Regions from separate parts of the Bradyrhizobium sp. 154 genome, predicted to be linked through region 3. Evidence: predicted binding sites of a transcription regulator. Region 3 holds the regulator's gene; each other region holds the start of a gene.
What was found. Region 3 encodes LexA, which represses DNA repair genes until DNA is damaged. Its sites were predicted from a motif close to TGTTCNNNNTGTGTTCNG; they were not measured.
Positions count from the first base shown of each region.

Region 1: a site for LexA is predicted at 2,715-2,732, ahead of IVA92_RS23980 (ribonuclease T2). Genes of this name have one in related genera too.
Region 2: a site for LexA is predicted at 2,110-2,127, ahead of uvrA (excinuclease ABC subunit UvrA). Genes of this name have one in related genera too.
Region 4: a site for LexA is predicted at 1,531-1,548, ahead of IVA92_RS11965 (ATP-dependent Clp protease adaptor ClpS). Genes of this name have one in related genera too.

Region 1 is NZ_JADPKG010000101.1:259,211-263,164, forward strand. Features, by position in the region: gene IVA92_RS23960 (ATP-binding protein) at 1-1,068, shown strand, start outside; gene IVA92_RS23965 (DUF3617 family protein) at 1,134-1,664, opposite strand; gene IVA92_RS23970 (hypothetical protein) at 1,709-2,014, opposite strand; gene IVA92_RS23975 (hypothetical protein) at 2,198-2,659, shown strand; gene IVA92_RS23980 (ribonuclease T2) at 2,779-3,483, shown strand; gene rlmJ (23S rRNA (adenine(2030)-N(6))-methyltransferase RlmJ) at 3,673-3,954, shown strand, end outside.
Region 2 is NZ_JADPKG010000123.1:286,779-290,732, forward strand. Features, by position in the region: gene IVA92_RS35305 (outer membrane beta-barrel protein) at 254-1,036, shown strand; gene IVA92_RS35310 (outer membrane protein) at 1,269-1,937, shown strand; gene uvrA (excinuclease ABC subunit UvrA) at 2,224-3,954, shown strand, end outside.
Region 3 is NZ_JADPKG010000118.1:58,595-62,548, forward strand. Features, by position in the region: gene IVA92_RS32530 (ComEC/Rec2 family competence protein) at 1-768, shown strand, start outside; gene IVA92_RS32535 (hypothetical protein) at 907-1,341, opposite strand; gene lexA (transcriptional repressor LexA) at 1,880-2,581, opposite strand; gene glp (gephyrin-like molybdotransferase Glp) at 2,759-3,954, opposite strand, start outside.
Region 4 is NZ_JADPKG010000048.1:60,426-64,379, reverse strand. Features, by position in the region: gene IVA92_RS11965 (ATP-dependent Clp protease adaptor ClpS) at 1-1,500, opposite strand, end outside; gene IVA92_RS11960 (MarR family winged helix-turn-helix transcriptional regulator) at 1,735-2,184, shown strand; gene IVA92_RS11955 (enoyl-CoA hydratase) at 2,181-2,951, shown strand; gene IVA92_RS11950 (methyl-accepting chemotaxis protein) at 3,070-3,954, shown strand, end outside.

The sequences.
Region 1 (3,954 bases), on a different contig from region 3:
GGCCTCGTCGTCGATTTCCTGCCTGCCGGTGACATGCCGCCACCGGGACCAAAGCCGTTCTTCTCGCTGCTCGACCAGACCCTGTCGGTGCAGCTCGGCCGCCAGATCGGGCGTTCGTTCTGGATCGACACGGTCGGCCGCTCCAACCTCGTCGAGATCCGCATCCAGCTCGACGATGCCGTGATGCGCGTGTTCGCCCAGCGCAGCGCCGCCTACGCCTCCAACTCGGAAATCTTCCTTTTCTGGATGGTCGGCACGTCCTCGATCCTGCTGATCGTCGCGGTGCTGTTCCTGCGCAACCAGATCAAGCCGATCCTGCGGCTCGCCGATGCCGCCGAGAGCTTCGGCAAAGGCCGCGAGGCGCCGAATTTCCGCCCCAGAGGCGCGCGCGAGGTGCGGCGCGCCTCCGTCGCCTTCCTCGAGATGAAATCGCGCATCGAGCGCACGATGGAGCAGCGCACCGCAATGCTGGCCGGCGTCAGCCATGACCTGCGCACCATCCTGACCCGCTTCAAGCTCGAGCTGGCGCTGATCGGCGATAGTCCCGAGCTCGAGGGCATGCGCAAGGACGTCGACGAGATGTCGATGATGCTGGAGGATTACCTCGCCTTTGCCCGCGGCGATTCCGGCGAGCAATCGCAGCCGACCGATATGGCCCAGGCCCTGGAAGAGCTGCGCAGCGATGCCGAACGGCACGGCCACACCGCGACCGTGGCGTTCCACGGCCTGCCAGTGGTGACGGTGAAGCCGGCCTCGTTCAAGCGCTGCCTTGCCAACCTCGTCACCAACGCCGCACGCTACGGCAAGGCCATCGCCATCACCGGCCAGCGCGATCACCGCTATCTCACGGTCACGATCGACGACGACGGGCCGGGCATTCCCGCGCATTTGCGCGAAGAGGTGTTCAAGCCGTTCCTGCGGCTGGACAACGCCCGCAACCAGGACGAAGGCGGCACGGGCCTTGGCCTCGCGATCGCCCGCGACATCGCCCGCTCCCACGGCGGCGACATCACGCTCGGCGACAGCCCGATGGGAGGATTGAGGGCGAGCGTGAGGATACCCGTGTAACTGCTCTTGCCTCTCCCCGTTAGAACGGGGCGAGGGAGCCCACCGATTTTCCGGCTACGATCTCGCTACTTCGGCAGCAGTCCCTTCAGCTTATCCACGTCGCGCACGTTCATCTTGAAGCCGCCTGGCATCACGATGTCGCCGGGCTTCTGGTCCGGCTTGCAGGCCCCGAGCCATTTCGCTTCAAGCGTCATGGTGCTATCGCGCCCGGCCGTGCCGGCGACGCCGCCTTGCGCATGCGAGGAGGTCCTCACCGTGTAGGCCGAGTTGAAATCGCCTGATATCTCGGCATGCGAGGTCGTGCTGACGCCAGCGACGTTGCACTCGGAATCGCTGACATAGCCGGTCGCGGTCTTCTTGATCTCCTGCTTGGCGCAGATCTGCCTGGCCATCGGGGAGACGTTGTTGCTCATCTCCTTGTCGACGGTCTCGTCAGTGCAGTGCTGCATGGTCATCTCGGGCACGGGCGAGCCGGTCGTGACCAGCTTCATTTCCCAAAGGCCGGCCTTGCGCAGCGGCAGATCGTCGGCGCTGGCGCTGCCTGCGAACAACACGAGACAGGCGGCCGAGCCGAGCAAAGCGAGTTTGCGCGTCATCGGGGGGGCTCCCGGCTGAGAGATTGCGGCGTTACGACCGCGGTTCAGTACAGCGTGCGGATCGGCTGCTCGGCGGCGCCGTAGGGCACCCAGCGGCAGGAGAACGAGATGTAGCCGCCCTCGTAGGCCTGCACCGCGAGAAATTTGGCGACTTTGCCGTAGCGCGCGCAGTGATCGACCGCGACCTGCCGCGCATCGACCTGGGTCGCCATCGAATAGGCGATGATGCCGCCGGTGTCGTTGCCCTTGAACGGCGGCACTGGAAGAATATCGGCCCGCACCGACTGGCTCGCCATCATACCCGAGACAACCAGGCTGGCGAGAAGACCCGCGGCCGCAATGATTCGCATTCCCGTCACTCCAATTGGTTGGCGCCAGTTTACGGTGCCGGGATGGAAGTGGAAAGAACGGAAGCCATGCCGAGCGCGACGTTGTGGTCAACTCCTGGCGAAGTGTTGCCGCGCTGCACTTGACCCCGCCCAGCCTTCGCGGCACGGTCCCACCTTCGCAAGACCCAGCAGTCCGGATTGCCCATGCGCGCCCCCTCCCTGAAATCGCTCCGCTTTGCCGCCGTGCTCGGCCTCATGTTCGGGGCGCTATCGCTCGGTGAGGCCAGGGCCGCCAATCCGCTCGAGACGAATTTCTGGCTGAGCGGGCCGCGCTACGATGGCGCCGTCGCCGATTGCGACAAGGCGCTGCCGACGATCGCCACCCAGTTCTGGGAGAAGGAAAGCTCGTTCTGGAATTCCTCGTTGAAGATCACCGGCTTCTCCGCCGTTCGCGAGACCGCTTTCCGGCCCTGGCAGTCCGACAACATTCCGCGCCGGTATTGCACCGGCGACGCCATGCTCAATGACGGCAAGGTGCGCAAGGTGCATTTCTCGATTATCGAGGATGGCGGCTTCGCCGGCTACGGCAATGGCGTCGAATGGTGCGTCGTCGGAGTCGACCGCAACTGGGCCTACAATCCAGCCTGCCGCGCCGCCAAGCCCTGATTTGAAGAGTCCCGAGTCGGGCCGATCTGGCGACTGAGCGGCGGTGGCTGCATTTTGTTCTTGAAATGTTCTTATCGCCTACTAGGCTTCATTGCACAGTCTAGTTGAGGGGCATCGCCATGTTTCATTCCAGATTGCATTCGTTTTCCCGCCTGGTGATCTCGCTGACCCTTCCCCTGATCCTTGCCGCAGGCCTGGCCTCGTTCGCCGGCGGCGCAAAGGCCCAGGACAAGCGGCAAAACGCGCCGGGCGAGTTCGATTTCTATGTGCTGTCGCTGTCATGGTCGCCCTCCTTCTGCGAGGAAGCGGCCGAGCGCAACGGCCGCTCACACATGCAGTGCAGCGGACGGCCCTACGCCTTCGTGGTGCACGGGCTGTGGCCGCAATATGAAAACGGCTTCCCCGAATATTGCCAGCGGCCGGCACCGCGGCTGAACCGCGGCATCGTCTCCTCGATGCTGGATTTGATGCCGGCGCCGGGCCTGATCTTCAACGAATGGGACAAGCACGGCACCTGCTCCGGGCTCGAGAGCCGCAGCTATTTCGAAACGATCCGCAAAGCGCGCGCCGCGATCAAGATCCCGGCCGAATATCTCGATCTGTCGCAGGCCAAGACCGTGGCGCCGGCGGAGGTCGAGGACGCCTTTATCAAGGCCAATCCCGGCCTCAGCAATGCCGCCATCTCGGTCACCTGTAACCGGACACGGCTGTCTGAGGTCCGCATCTGCCTCAGCAAGGATCTGCAATTCCGCGCCTGCGACGAGCTCGAGCGCCGCACCTGCCGCCGCGAGCAGGTGACGATGCCGCCGATCAGGGGTGGGTAGAGGGAGCCCTCGGATCGCCATTCCGGAGCGCGCGGCTTGTCCGCCGCAGCCCGAAGAGCGAAGGCGGAAGCGCGGGGCTGGAATCCATCTGTCCGCATTCTCAAAGAAATGGATTTCGGGTTCGGTGCTGGCGCACCGTCCCGAAATGACGGCCGTTACTTTCGCCTCGCGATGTCGTAACTCTCCGCCATGAACTACCGTCACGCCTTCCATGCCGGCAGCTTCGCCGACGTCATCAAGCACATCGTACTGGCGCGCATCCTCACTTATTTGCAGGACAAGCCGGCGGCGTTCCGCGTCATCGACACCCATGCCGGCGCCGGCCTCTACGACCTCGACAGCAACGAGGCGCGCCGTGGCGGCGAGTGGCTGACCGGCATTGCGCGGCTGATGCAGGCGCGGCTGTCGAACGAGACCGCGGCGCTGACCAAGCCGTATCTCGACATCGTCCGCGCCTTCAATCCGAAGGGC
Region 2 (3,954 bases), on a different contig from region 3:
GCCCTTCGAGCCGCGATGGTGGTGATGAAGGCAGCCGCTCGATGGAACTTTTTTGGGTTCCCGCGAAAGGCGGAAACCGCTTAACATTCATCAAGTTGCGCTTGGCTCAATCGGTCCGCGAGTGTGGCATTTCGGAGACGGACTTTGCCGGTTTCGTAGGCTAGGGTTGCCTCGGAATTAGTTCATATGGGCGTCCTGCCTTAATTAGCCGCTTCGGGGAGTTCGAGAAGCGGTCGAAACTGGGGAGACTGCAATGAATAAGATTCTGTTTAGTGCAATCGGTGCAATGGCGCTGGGCCTCTCGGCTCCCGCAAGCGCGGCAGATCTCGCTGCGCGCCCATACACCAAGGCTCCGGCTCCTGCCGTTGCCGCGATCTACGACTGGAGCGGCTTCTACATCGGTATCAACGGCGGCGGTGGTTCGAGCCACAAGTGCTGGGATTTCGTGACGCCTGTTACCGGCACTCTGGTTGGCGAAGGCTGCCACAACGCGACGGGCGGCACGGTCGGTGGCCAGATTGGCTATCGCTGGCAGTCGACCAATTGGGTGTTCGGCTTCGAGGGCCAGGGCAACTGGGCTGACTTTTCCGGCGACAACGTGAGCACCCTGTTCCCTGGCACCGCTTTGGTCACCGGTGATCGTAACCGCTCTCGCATCGACAGTTTTGGCCTGATCACTGGCCAGGTCGGCTATGCCTGGAACAATGTGCTGTTCTATGTGAAGGGCGGCGCCGCTGTGGTCGGGGACAAGTACGACGTCTATGCCGCCGCAGGCACTCCGGGCGCTGGCACGCTGCTGGCATCGGCACGTGAAACCCGCTGGGGTGGTACGGTGGGGGCCGGTCTGGAATTCGGATTCGCACCAAACTGGTCGGTCGGCGTCGAATACGACCACATTTTCCTCGGCCACCGCACGATCGGCTTTACCACGCCGGCGGGCGTTGTGTTCGGGAGCGACCGAATTGGCCAAGATGTCGACATCGGTCTCGTCCGGCTGAATTACCGCTTTGGCGGCCCGCTGGTCGCGAGGTACTGATCGCTCTGATTTCGTTCAAGGATTAAAGGCCGGCCTCGTGCCGGCCTTTTTCGTTTTATCCAAAGCGGACGGTCGGATAAGTCAGTGATCGAGACGTTTTGTAACTGTTGTGGCTTTTCGGAGACACAACTTGCGGCTTTAGTGGTGTAAGCACGGCATTAGTTGGGCCGTTGAGTCCGCTGCCTTCGGCATGGAAGGCGACAACAGAAACTGGGACTGGGATTAGTTGAAAATGAAAAAGGTTTTGTTGGCTTCGGCCTGTTTGTTCGCTCTCGCTGCTCCGGCTTCAGCCGCTGACCTCGCAGCGCGCCCCTATACCAAGGCCCCGATCGCTCCGGCCGCTGTCTACAACTGGACCGGCTTCTACCTCGGCGTCGTCGGCGGCGGCGCTTGGGAAAACGCGTCCGACCCGCGGATGCAGGGTGGCTTCGTCGGTGGCACCGCCGGCTACAACTGGCAGACCGGCAACGTCGTGTTCGGCATCGAGGCGGATGGCGCCTGGGCTGACGTGAGCGCTTCGGCGACCGCTCTTGGCATCACTGTCGCCTCCAAGACCGATGCGCTCGGCACCGTGCGCGGCCGAATCGGCTGGGCCGTCAACAACGTCCTGTTCTACGGCACCGGCGGCTACGCCTGGATCGACAACAAGATCACCGTCAGCGCCCTCGGCGTGAGCGTCTCCGACAGCAAGTGGCATTCCGGCTGGACCGTCGGTGCGGGCGTCGAAGCTTTCTTCGCTCCGCAGTGGTCGGTCAAGGGCGAGTACCTCTATCGCAGCCTCGGCAGCGAGAACTACTTCTCTAACCTTGGCGCTCCGCTGGCCTCCGGCACGATCAACTTCCACACCGTGCAGGTCGGCGTGAACTATCACTTCGGGGGCCCGGTGGTCGCCAAGTACTGAGCTGAGTACTGATCACTATCGACGTCACATCGTCACGAAAGGCCGGCCTCGCGCCGGCCTTTTTGTTTTACGGGTCGTTCCGCGCAGTTCCGCTCGCGCCTGCTGCTGCCAGATGCCGCCAGCCCGCCAACAATCCGTTGACGATTCGCACGTGCCACTGGAAATCCGCTCGCGTTCTTCCTACGTTCGCTGACATACCCATCGGCGCCGATCCCGGTTCCGGGCGAAGCGCGCCTTTTACATTGGCGCGATCGCGCGTCTTTGGGATTCCTTGAGGACCAGCGGGATGGACGAAGTGATCAAGGCCAAGCGCCAACAACAGAACGCGGGCTCAAGCCTGCGCGCGATTACGATCCGTGGCGCGCGCGAGCACAACCTCAAGAACATCGACGTCGAGATTCCCCGCGACAAGCTGGTGGTGTTCACGGGGCTGTCGGGCTCCGGCAAATCCTCACTCGCCTTCGACACCATCTACGCCGAAGGCCAGCGCCGCTACGTCGAATCGCTGTCGGCCTATGCGCGCCAATTCCTCGAGATGATGCAGAAGCCCGACGTCGATCAGATCGACGGGCTATCGCCGGCGATCTCGATCGAGCAGAAGACGACCTCGAAGAATCCGCGCTCCACGGTCGGCACCGTCACTGAGATCTACGACTACATGCGCCTGCTCTGGGCGCGGGTCGGCGTGCCCTATTCGCCGGCCACCGGCCTGCCGATCGAGAGCCAGACCGTCTCGCAGATGGTCGACCGCGTGCTGGCGTTGCCGGAAGGCACGCGCCTCTATCTGCTCGCTCCGGTCGTGCGCGGCCGCAAGGGCGAGTACCGCAAAGAGCTCGCCGAATGGCTCAAGAAGGGTTTTCAGCGCGTCAAGATCGACGGCACCTTCTACGAGCTGGCGGAGGCGCCGACGCTCGACAAGAAATTCCCGCACGACATCGACGTCGTGGTCGACCGGATCGTGGTGCGCGCCGACATCGGCCAGCGCCTCGCCGAGAGCTTTGAGACCGCGCTGAAGCTCGCCGAAGGCCTTGCCGTCGTCGAATTCGCCGACGCGCCGGCGGCCGCACCCGCGGAAGAGAAAAAAAAGACCGCGAAGATCCACGACAAGAGCGGGCCCGAGCGCATCCTGTTCTCGGAAAAATTCGCCTGCCCGGTCTCCGGCTTCACCATCCCCGAGGTCGAGCCGAGACTCTTTTCCTTCAACAATCCCTACGGCGCCTGCCCCGCCTGCGGCGGGCTCGGCGTCGAGCAGCATGTCGACGAGGATCTCGTCATCCCCGAGAAGGATCTGACGCTGCGCAAGGGTGCGATCGCGCCCTGGGCCAAGTCATCATCGCCCTATTACGTGCAGACGCTGAACGCGCTCGGCAAGCACTACAAGTTCACGCTCGACACCAAGTGGAAGGACCTGCCCAAGAAGACGCAAAACGCGCTTCTCTACGGCTCCGGCGAGGATGAGATCAAGTTCTCCTATGAAGACGGCGTGCGCTCCTACGACACCAAAAAACCGTTCGAGGGCGTCATCACCAACATCAACCGCCGCTATCGCGAGACCGAGAGCGAGTGGGCGCGCGAGGAGCTGGCGAAATATTTCCATGACGTCCCCTGCGAGGCGTGCCACGGGTTTCGGCTCAAGCCCGAGGCGCTCTGCGTCAAGATCGGCGGCAAGCATATCGGCGAGATCTCGGAGCTGTCGGTCAGGAAGGCCGGCGAATGGTTCGAGACCGTGCCTGATGCGCTCAACGCGCAGCAGAACGAGATCGCCGGGCGCATCCTGAAGGAAATTCGCGAGCGCCTCACCTTCCTGCTCGACGTCGGCCTCAACTATCTCACTTTGTCCCGCTCCTCCGGCACGCTGTCCGGCGGCGAGAGCCAGCGCATCCGCCTGGCTTCGCAGATCGGCTCGGGCCTGACCGGCGTGCTCTACGTGCTCGACGAGCCCTCGATCGGGCTGCACCAGCGCGACAACGCCCGTCTGCTCGATACGCTCAAGCGCCTGCGCGACCTCGGCAACACC
Region 3 (3,954 bases):
CTTGACAGCGTGTTCTGGTGGCTGATGGGGATCGGCATCGACTGGATGGTCGCGGTGTCGCGCTGGGTGGCGGCACTGCCGGGTGCAGTCGGCCGGATCCCTGCCTTCGGCACCGCGCCGCTGATCGCGGCAAGCCTCGGGATCATCTTGATGGGCCTGTTGCGCACGCCCTTGCGCTGGTCTGGCGCCTTGGTGCTGCTGGCCGCCATCGCGTGGGGCCTGTCGGTGCGGCAGCCCGACATCCTGATTGCCGGGGACGGCGCCAGCGTCGCGGTGCGGGGCAGGGACGGGCAGTTGCATGTGATCCGGGCGAGCAAGGATGGCTTTCTGCTCAAAGAGTGGTTAGCTGCCGACGCCGATCCGCGCGATGCCGGGAGTAGCTCGCTGGCTGACGGCGTGTCGTGCGACGAGTCCGGCTGTGTGACGCCGCTTGCCGACGGTCGGCTGGTCGCGCTTTCACTGCGCATCGATGCGCTGGCTGAGGATTGCAGTCGCGCCGCGCTGGTGGTCACGACGCGCCCCGCGCCGCCCGATTGCGCGGCGATGGTGGTCGACCGGCAGCGTCTCACCAGCCAGGGCGCGCTGGCGTTGACGCAGCGTGGTGACGGCTTTGCGATACAGGCGGTGAGAGCAAGAGGCACAAGCCGTCCCTGGTTGCCGGCCGGCGCCGGCGAGGGTGATTTCGATGGGAGCCTTGTGCCGAGGACGGCCGCGGCCCGCAACCGGGATGCAACGCCGGCGGAGACCGACTTGCAGGTCGACGATTAGGGGCCGGACGATTAAAAACAAATGCGAAGAGTAGGTCCGGGTCCGACCGGACTCCGCAGCACACAAATTATACCATCTCGCCGGCCTCGGCCGGCGATGGCATTTCAATCCTGGCCCGACCCCGCGGGCGGGGACGGCTCAGCCAATCGGCAGGCGCGTGATCGTCGACCGGCTATCGGCAACGATCTGCGGCTTGTGCTCGCGCTCGCTGACCGGCTGCGTCACCGGCAATTGCAGCACGGTTGCGCGCTGGCCTTCGACGAGCTGCGTCACCAGCACGTATTTGCCGTCGGGGAATTCGATCGCGTCATGATGGCGGTCGGGTATGTGCGGATCGATCTTGCCGAACTTGCCGACGCGGGAGTTGATGGTGCGCGTCCAGATCCAGCGATTATCGTAACGGACGTTGTCGGCGAAGGCGAGCTCCGTTCCCGGCAGCAGGCAGACGGCCACGGTCGGATCGGCCGCGGAAGCAAAGCCGCGCGTTGAGGTGCCGCGGAACGTTGTCGACACGATCGTCTCGCCGACTTCGGCGGGGCGAGATGCAACGGCATGCAGGCTGTAGTCACACATCGGGTGCTCCTCATTCGAAGATAGCAACCCGCGCCTCCTTCGGAGGCGCAAGCCTCTATCAGAGTGGAAGCACGTAACGCTCTGCTCGGTTGTGGGCAAATCTGCGGCTGGCGTTGCCGGACACGATCACATTATCTTTCCCGAAGTCATAGGAACAAAGCTCGCTTCAGTGCATTCGGCGGATGCGAGCGCCCGTGGCCTGCGGGCGCCGAGAGGGGGAATGTGGCCAGCTTCGCCGTGGCTGTCGGTTGATGGGAGTTTAGGCGTTGCGGAATAGCTCGCTCCCTACGTGCGCAGATTGCGTGCATGGTGCTGCAATTGAGTTGCGAATGCTTGCGCGAGCACGCTGCGAAGGCGCTTAAAGCGATCCTGCGCACGATCTCTTCACAAGCGATGCGTGCTTGGAGCCGCATGCCGAGGATGGAGCGCCGGAGAGAGGGGCCGGATAATCTGCGCAAGACCAAAAGACTATCCAGCTGGAGCGGACCATCGTCCGCTCCAATCGGAATCATTGGTATCGAATGACCGCTGGCCCGTCTCAGTACTTGCGGTACAGCCCGATCAGCTTGCCCTGAATCTTCACCCGGTTCGGCGGCAGGATGCGCACCTCGTAGGCGGCATTGGCGGGCTCGAGCGCGATCGACGCCCCCCGGCGACGAAAGCGCTTGAGCGTCGCTTCCTCGTCGTCGATCAGGGCCACCACGATGTCGCCGGTATCGGCGCTCTCGTTACGCTGGATCAGCGCCATGTCGCCATCGAGAATGCCGGCTTCGACCATCGAATCGCCGCGCACTTCGAGTGCGTAGTGTTCGCCCGAGCCGAGCATGTCGGGCGGCACGCTAATGGTGTGACTGCGGGTCTGCAACGCTTCGATCGGCGTGCCGGCCGCGATGCGACCCATCACGGGCACCGCAACGGGACGCTCGCCTTCGTCCGCGGAAGAACTGGAGCTCGCGCGCACCTTGCCGAGATTGCCCTCGATGACGCTCGGCGTGAAGCCGCGGCGGCTGCCGGCGGCGGCCTGGAGCTCGGGCAGCTTGATCACCTCGATGGCGCGGGCGCGGTTGGGCAGGCGGCGGATGAAGCCGCGCTCCTCGAGCGCGGTGATCAGGCGATGGATGCCCGATTTCGAGCGCAGGTCGAGCGCATCCTTCATCTCGTCGAAGGAGGGCGGCACGCCACTTTCCTTCAGACGTTCGCTGATGAACCGCAGAAGCTCGTATTGTTTGCGCGTTAACATCTCGACCAAAGTCCCCCGGTTGATGTCGTTCGATTCCGAGACGCTAAATTGGAGCGGTGAACCGCTACATGCTCGAAACAAATCATGAACGGACACTATATGTTCGATATGTGTTCCGCAACTGCTTAATTTACCGTGAACGGGACAAAGTTCGCGGAACGCGTGTGGTGGATGCGTTCAGACGGGCAGGCGCAGGACCTCGCAAGGCGAGCCGGCTTCTGCCTTCGGAGCGAACGGTGCGCGGACGAGAAGTGCCTGTGCTGCAGCGAGATTCGCAAGCAGCGAGGAATCCTGGTGTTTGACGGGAAGGGCCACCAACGTGCCATCGTCGCGCGTCTCCAGATGTGCGCGCAGATAGTCCGCGCGCATATCGTTTGCATCCACATCGCGGCCGAGCACGGCGCGTTCTTGTCGGTGATGAATCATGGATCGTCCCGACAAGGCGCGAATCAGCGGCACCAGGAACAGGAAGGCGCACACGTAGGATGACACAGGATTGCCCGGCAGGCCGATCACGCGCATCGCGCCGAGCCGCCCATGCATCATCGGCTTGCCCGGGCGCATCGCGATCTTCCAGAACGCCATCGCGATGCCTTCGTCCCTCAACGCCTGCTGGACCAGATCATGGTCGCCGACCGACGCGCCGCCGCTCGTGACCAGGATCTCGGCGCCGCTCTCGCGGGCGCGGCGGATGCCGGCAGTGGTGGCCTCCAGCGTATCGGCGGCAATGCCGAGGTCGATGGTATCGGCCCCCTCGCTGCGGGCGAGCGCGTGCAGGGCATAGCCGTTGGAATAGACGATCTGGCCGTGAGCGGGTGTGGTTCCCGGCATGACCAGCTCGTCGCCGGTGGCGAGGATCGCGACCTTCGGACGGCGGCAGACGGCAAGCTGCGGATGATTCATGGCGGCGGCGAGCGCGAGATCGCGCTCGGTGAGACGGGTTCCCTTGCGCAGGAGCACGTCTCCTTCGGAGAAGTCGACGCCCGCGGGGCGGATGTGGCGGCCGGCAATCGCGGCTTCCTTGATCGTGATGCGCTTGCCGTCCGCAACCGTGTCCTCCTGGATCACGACCGCGTCGGCACCGTTGGGAATGACGCCGCCGGTGAAGATCCGCACGGCTTCGCCGGGGCCCAGCGTTCCCGCGAACGGACGACCCGCCGCCACTTCGCCAATCAAGGTGAGCGTACTATCGAGCTTTGTTGCATCGCTCGCGCGCACCGCGTAGCCGTCCATCGCCGACATTGCTTCCGGCGGCTGTGTGCGCAGCGCCGGGACATCGCGTGCGAGCACGCGATGATAGGCCTCGTTGAGGGAAACCATCGCTTCAGGCAGCGGCTCCGCACCCGCCAGCACCGCGGCAAGCGCGTCAGAAA
Region 4 (3,954 bases), on a different contig from region 3:
CAGCCCCTTGCCGTAGAGCCGGACCAGCTTGCCGCGGCCGGTCTCGTCCGGCAGCGGGACTTCGATGGCCTGATCGATGCGGCCCGGGCGGCCGGCGAGGGCGCCTTCGAGGTCCTCAGGCCGGTTGGTGGTCAGGACGAACAGGATGTCCGCGTCCTCCTTCAGCCCGTCCATCTCGTTGAGCAACTTGTTCAGCATGGATTCTTCGCACGGCCCCATGTCGTCGCGGTCGCGGGCGATGAGATCGACATCCTCGATAACGACCATCGACGGCTGGAGCAGCCGTGCCAGACTCATATAAGCGCCGAGAAGCTCGATTTGCTCGGCGGTGATGATCAGTGTCGTGTGCCCGGGCAAATGAGTTGCCAGATAGCGGATCGTATGGGTCTTGCCGGTGCCCGGCGGTTCGTAAAGCAAGATGCCCTTACGTGTCGACTGGCCGAGCCGGCGCAATTGATCTCGGGTGTTGACGAAAGTCAGAACGTTGCGATTGAGCAGCCGCAGGGTCTGTTCGGGCAGGATCACCTCATCGCGCGCAACCGGCGGCAGCCGATGCACCGTGATGCCGCGCGAGCGGCCGCGATAGTCGGAATCGGCGTCGAGGGACAGGATCTTGCCGCGATAGCTGCGCGCAGCTTGCACGGCCTGCTCCAGCTCGCCAAAACACTGCTGCACGAGTGCCGCGCCCGCGGTGCCTGCCGGCACGAGGATCTCGATCCGAATTCCCGGTTCTCGGCTGTATTCGCGGTGGGCACACAGCAAGACCGCGTAACGAAGGCCATCCTGCTCGCACAGCCAGAGGCCGTTATCGAGACATTTGACCGGGCTCTTCTCGCCGACATCCACGTCGGAATATTGCAGCGGAGCAATCGCGAGCGCATTGCGGCCATCGCGGAGGAGCCGTGAGATCGACAGCGTTTCGTAGCGCTGTTCTTCGTTCAGCCCGAACAGCCGGATCGACTTGCCGAACAGTCCCTCGATCGCTGCCTGGACATCGACCCGCATATGGCCGGGAAACTGGCGGATGGTGGTCACGAGATTGCTACGCGAGACGTTGGCAAAATGCCAGTCAAGCACGTCGCAAGCGTATTCGAACTCCTCTTCCGACTCTTGCGGTGTGTTCACGGTGTCTGCTGCACGAATGCAGTCGCTGCACAGCCAGACCGTGCGGCTCCCGATCCGAACATCGGTCTGTCCCTCAGGCTTGCCGCAGAGTTCGCAGGGGGTCTTAATCTCTTCTAGCGTGATCCTCAGCGGATGTTGGCCGAGCCAGATATATTGCTGAGCCGACTTGAACAGCGCCTCGGCGACCGATTGCGGGTACGGACCGCAAGTGGCCTTCTCCTCCCGCTCGACCCGCGCTATCACCGCGGCCGCTTCACGCTCCGATTTGCCAAAAACCTGGCGGAGCAACCCGATGACAAACTCGTCCGGCGTTTCGTCATCATTGTGAATCACGAGCTGAGCCGGCTCGCGCTCGCCGCGCGCATCCTTCGTCATGAAATGATCCTATTGCAACCAAAACGAGTGAAGAACAAATATGGAACATAAAGGAGGGCGGCCGTCAAGCGCCAACGGGTGCGTCAAATTCCCGATGGAATTTCAATGCGCCATCCCACTCGCCGCCTTCGTGCCGCGTCGGCTTGACGATCGGCACGACCGCGATCGCCATGGCCATGCCGCATCGGCAACCCCTCTTTGACAACGCGGTTGGCCTCGCATTATATATTTCGTATGCGAAATAAGGAAGCCACAGCGAGCCACCATCGCCTGATCTACCTGCTGAGCGTCGCGCAACGCCGGTTGCAGCGCTGGATGGCGGCTCGGCCCGAGAGCGAGGTAACGCCGGCGCAGGCCGGGCTGCTGTTCATTCTCGGCAAGCAGGATGGTGTGCTGATCGGTGAGGCGGGTGCGGCGCTCGATCTTGGCCCGGCCGGCATTTCCGGCCTAGTCGATCGCACGGCAGCCGCCAAACTGATCGAGCGGCGGGCCGATCGCGAGGACGGACGCGCCTGGCGGATCTGGCTGACGCCGAAGGGGCGCAGCGCGCTGGCGCAGGCGAAGGCCAGCGCGGCGGAGGTCAATGCGGCGCTGACGGAAGGATTTACGGCTGCGGAGATCGACATCGTCGCACGCTGGCTGATGTGCATTCAGGACAAGTTTCCAAGAGGAGCAGACGAATGACCGAGCACGTCCGGATCGAGAACAACAGCGGAATTCTTACCCTTACGCTGGCGCGCCCCGACAAGAAGAACGCGCTGACGGACACGATGTACGGCAAGCTCGCCGACAGTATCGAATCCGCCGAGTTCGATCCGTCCGCTCGCGTGATCCTGATCCGCGGCGAGGGCGACATGTTCACTGCCGGCAACGACGTCGGCGAATTTGCCGCGGTTGCAGCGGGCAAGTCGGAAGGCAGCCGCAACGTCGTGCGGTTCATCCAGTCGCTGGCGCGTTGCACCCGGCCGCTGGTTGCGGCGGTGCAGGGCCGCGCCGTCGGCGTCGGCACCACGATGCTGCTGCATTGCGATCTCGTCGTCCTCGCCGACAATGCGCAATTGTCGACGCCCTTCGTCAGCCTCGCGCTGGTGCCGGAAGCGGCCTCCAGCCTGTTGATGCCGGCGCGGATCGGCTACGCCCGAGCTTATGAGATGTTCGCACTTGGCGAGACGGTGCCGGCGCAGGCCGCGCTGGAATGGGGCCTCGCCAACCGGGTGGTGCCGCTCGACACGCTCGATGCCGAGGCGCTTGCGCTCGCGCAGCGCCTGGCCCGCCAGCCGGCCGGTGCGCTCATCGCCACCAAGAAGCTGATGCGCAATGGCGAGGCGCTGGTTGCGCAGATGAACGCGGAGGGCGAGCAGTTCACGCAGCGCCTGCGCACCGCCGAAGCGCGCGAGGCGTTCACTGCCTTTGCAGAGCGCCGACCGCCGGATTTCACCAGGGTTGCGTGAGGGAACGCGGCCTGCCGGAGGCGCAGCGAGTACAACCCAGGTATTCGATTAAAGTCTTAACCAAACCTTGGCATATCGCGGTGCAAGGTGGCTGCTCGTCAAGACTAGGCCCCCGACCATGGCAATGTTTAAGAAATCGGTAAGCTCGCTTCTCCTGACTTTGATGGCCCTGCTGGCCGCCGGCGCGCTGGCCAGCACGGCGATCCAGATGTTCGGGGCCTTCGGCCGCTACAGCGACAGTCTGGAGACCGAACGGCTTGCGAACGCGGACAAGGCGATCTTCCAGGGCGTGCTGTCCTTGCGCAACAATCGCGGCGATGCCCAGAGCGCGCTGCTCGGCGAGGACGATCCGCGTGCCAAGCTCGGCGCCGCCGAAAAGGCAGAGCAGGCCGGCTTTGACGCCATCATCGCCGCGCTCTCCACCGTGGAATTCGCCCGGCGCGACGAGCTCGCAAACACCTTGAAGCAGCGCTGGAGCGAGGCCGCGCCGAAATTCCAGCTGTTCTACGAGGAGGCCAGGCTGCCGCGCGGCGAGCGTAAGGTGGAGCGCACCGCCGCCTGGTACGATTCCGTCACGAGAGTGATCGAGACCGCCAATCTCGCCTCCACGGCGGTGTCGAACCGAGCCTGGATGAACGATCCTTTCATCGCCCGCATGATCCAGGCTCGCCGCCTCGCCTGGCAGGTGCGCGACCGCTATGGCATCCAGTGCTCGACGCTGCGCCCGAACGTCAACAGCTCCAAGCCGCTCGACGAGACCCAGAAGCAGACCGTGGCAAGCTGGAACGGCACCATCACCGCCGGCTGGACCGGCATGGAGGAGCTGCTGGCTGCGCCCGACGTGACGGCGGACCTCGCCAATGCGGCCAAGGAGGCACGGGCCAAGACCGATGGAGTTCTCAAGCAGATCGGCGAGCTGACCAAGAACCTCGACGGCAGCGGTCGCCCCGCGATGCCCGCTTCGGAATGGAACGCGTTATGCCAGTCGCCGTTCGCGTCCATC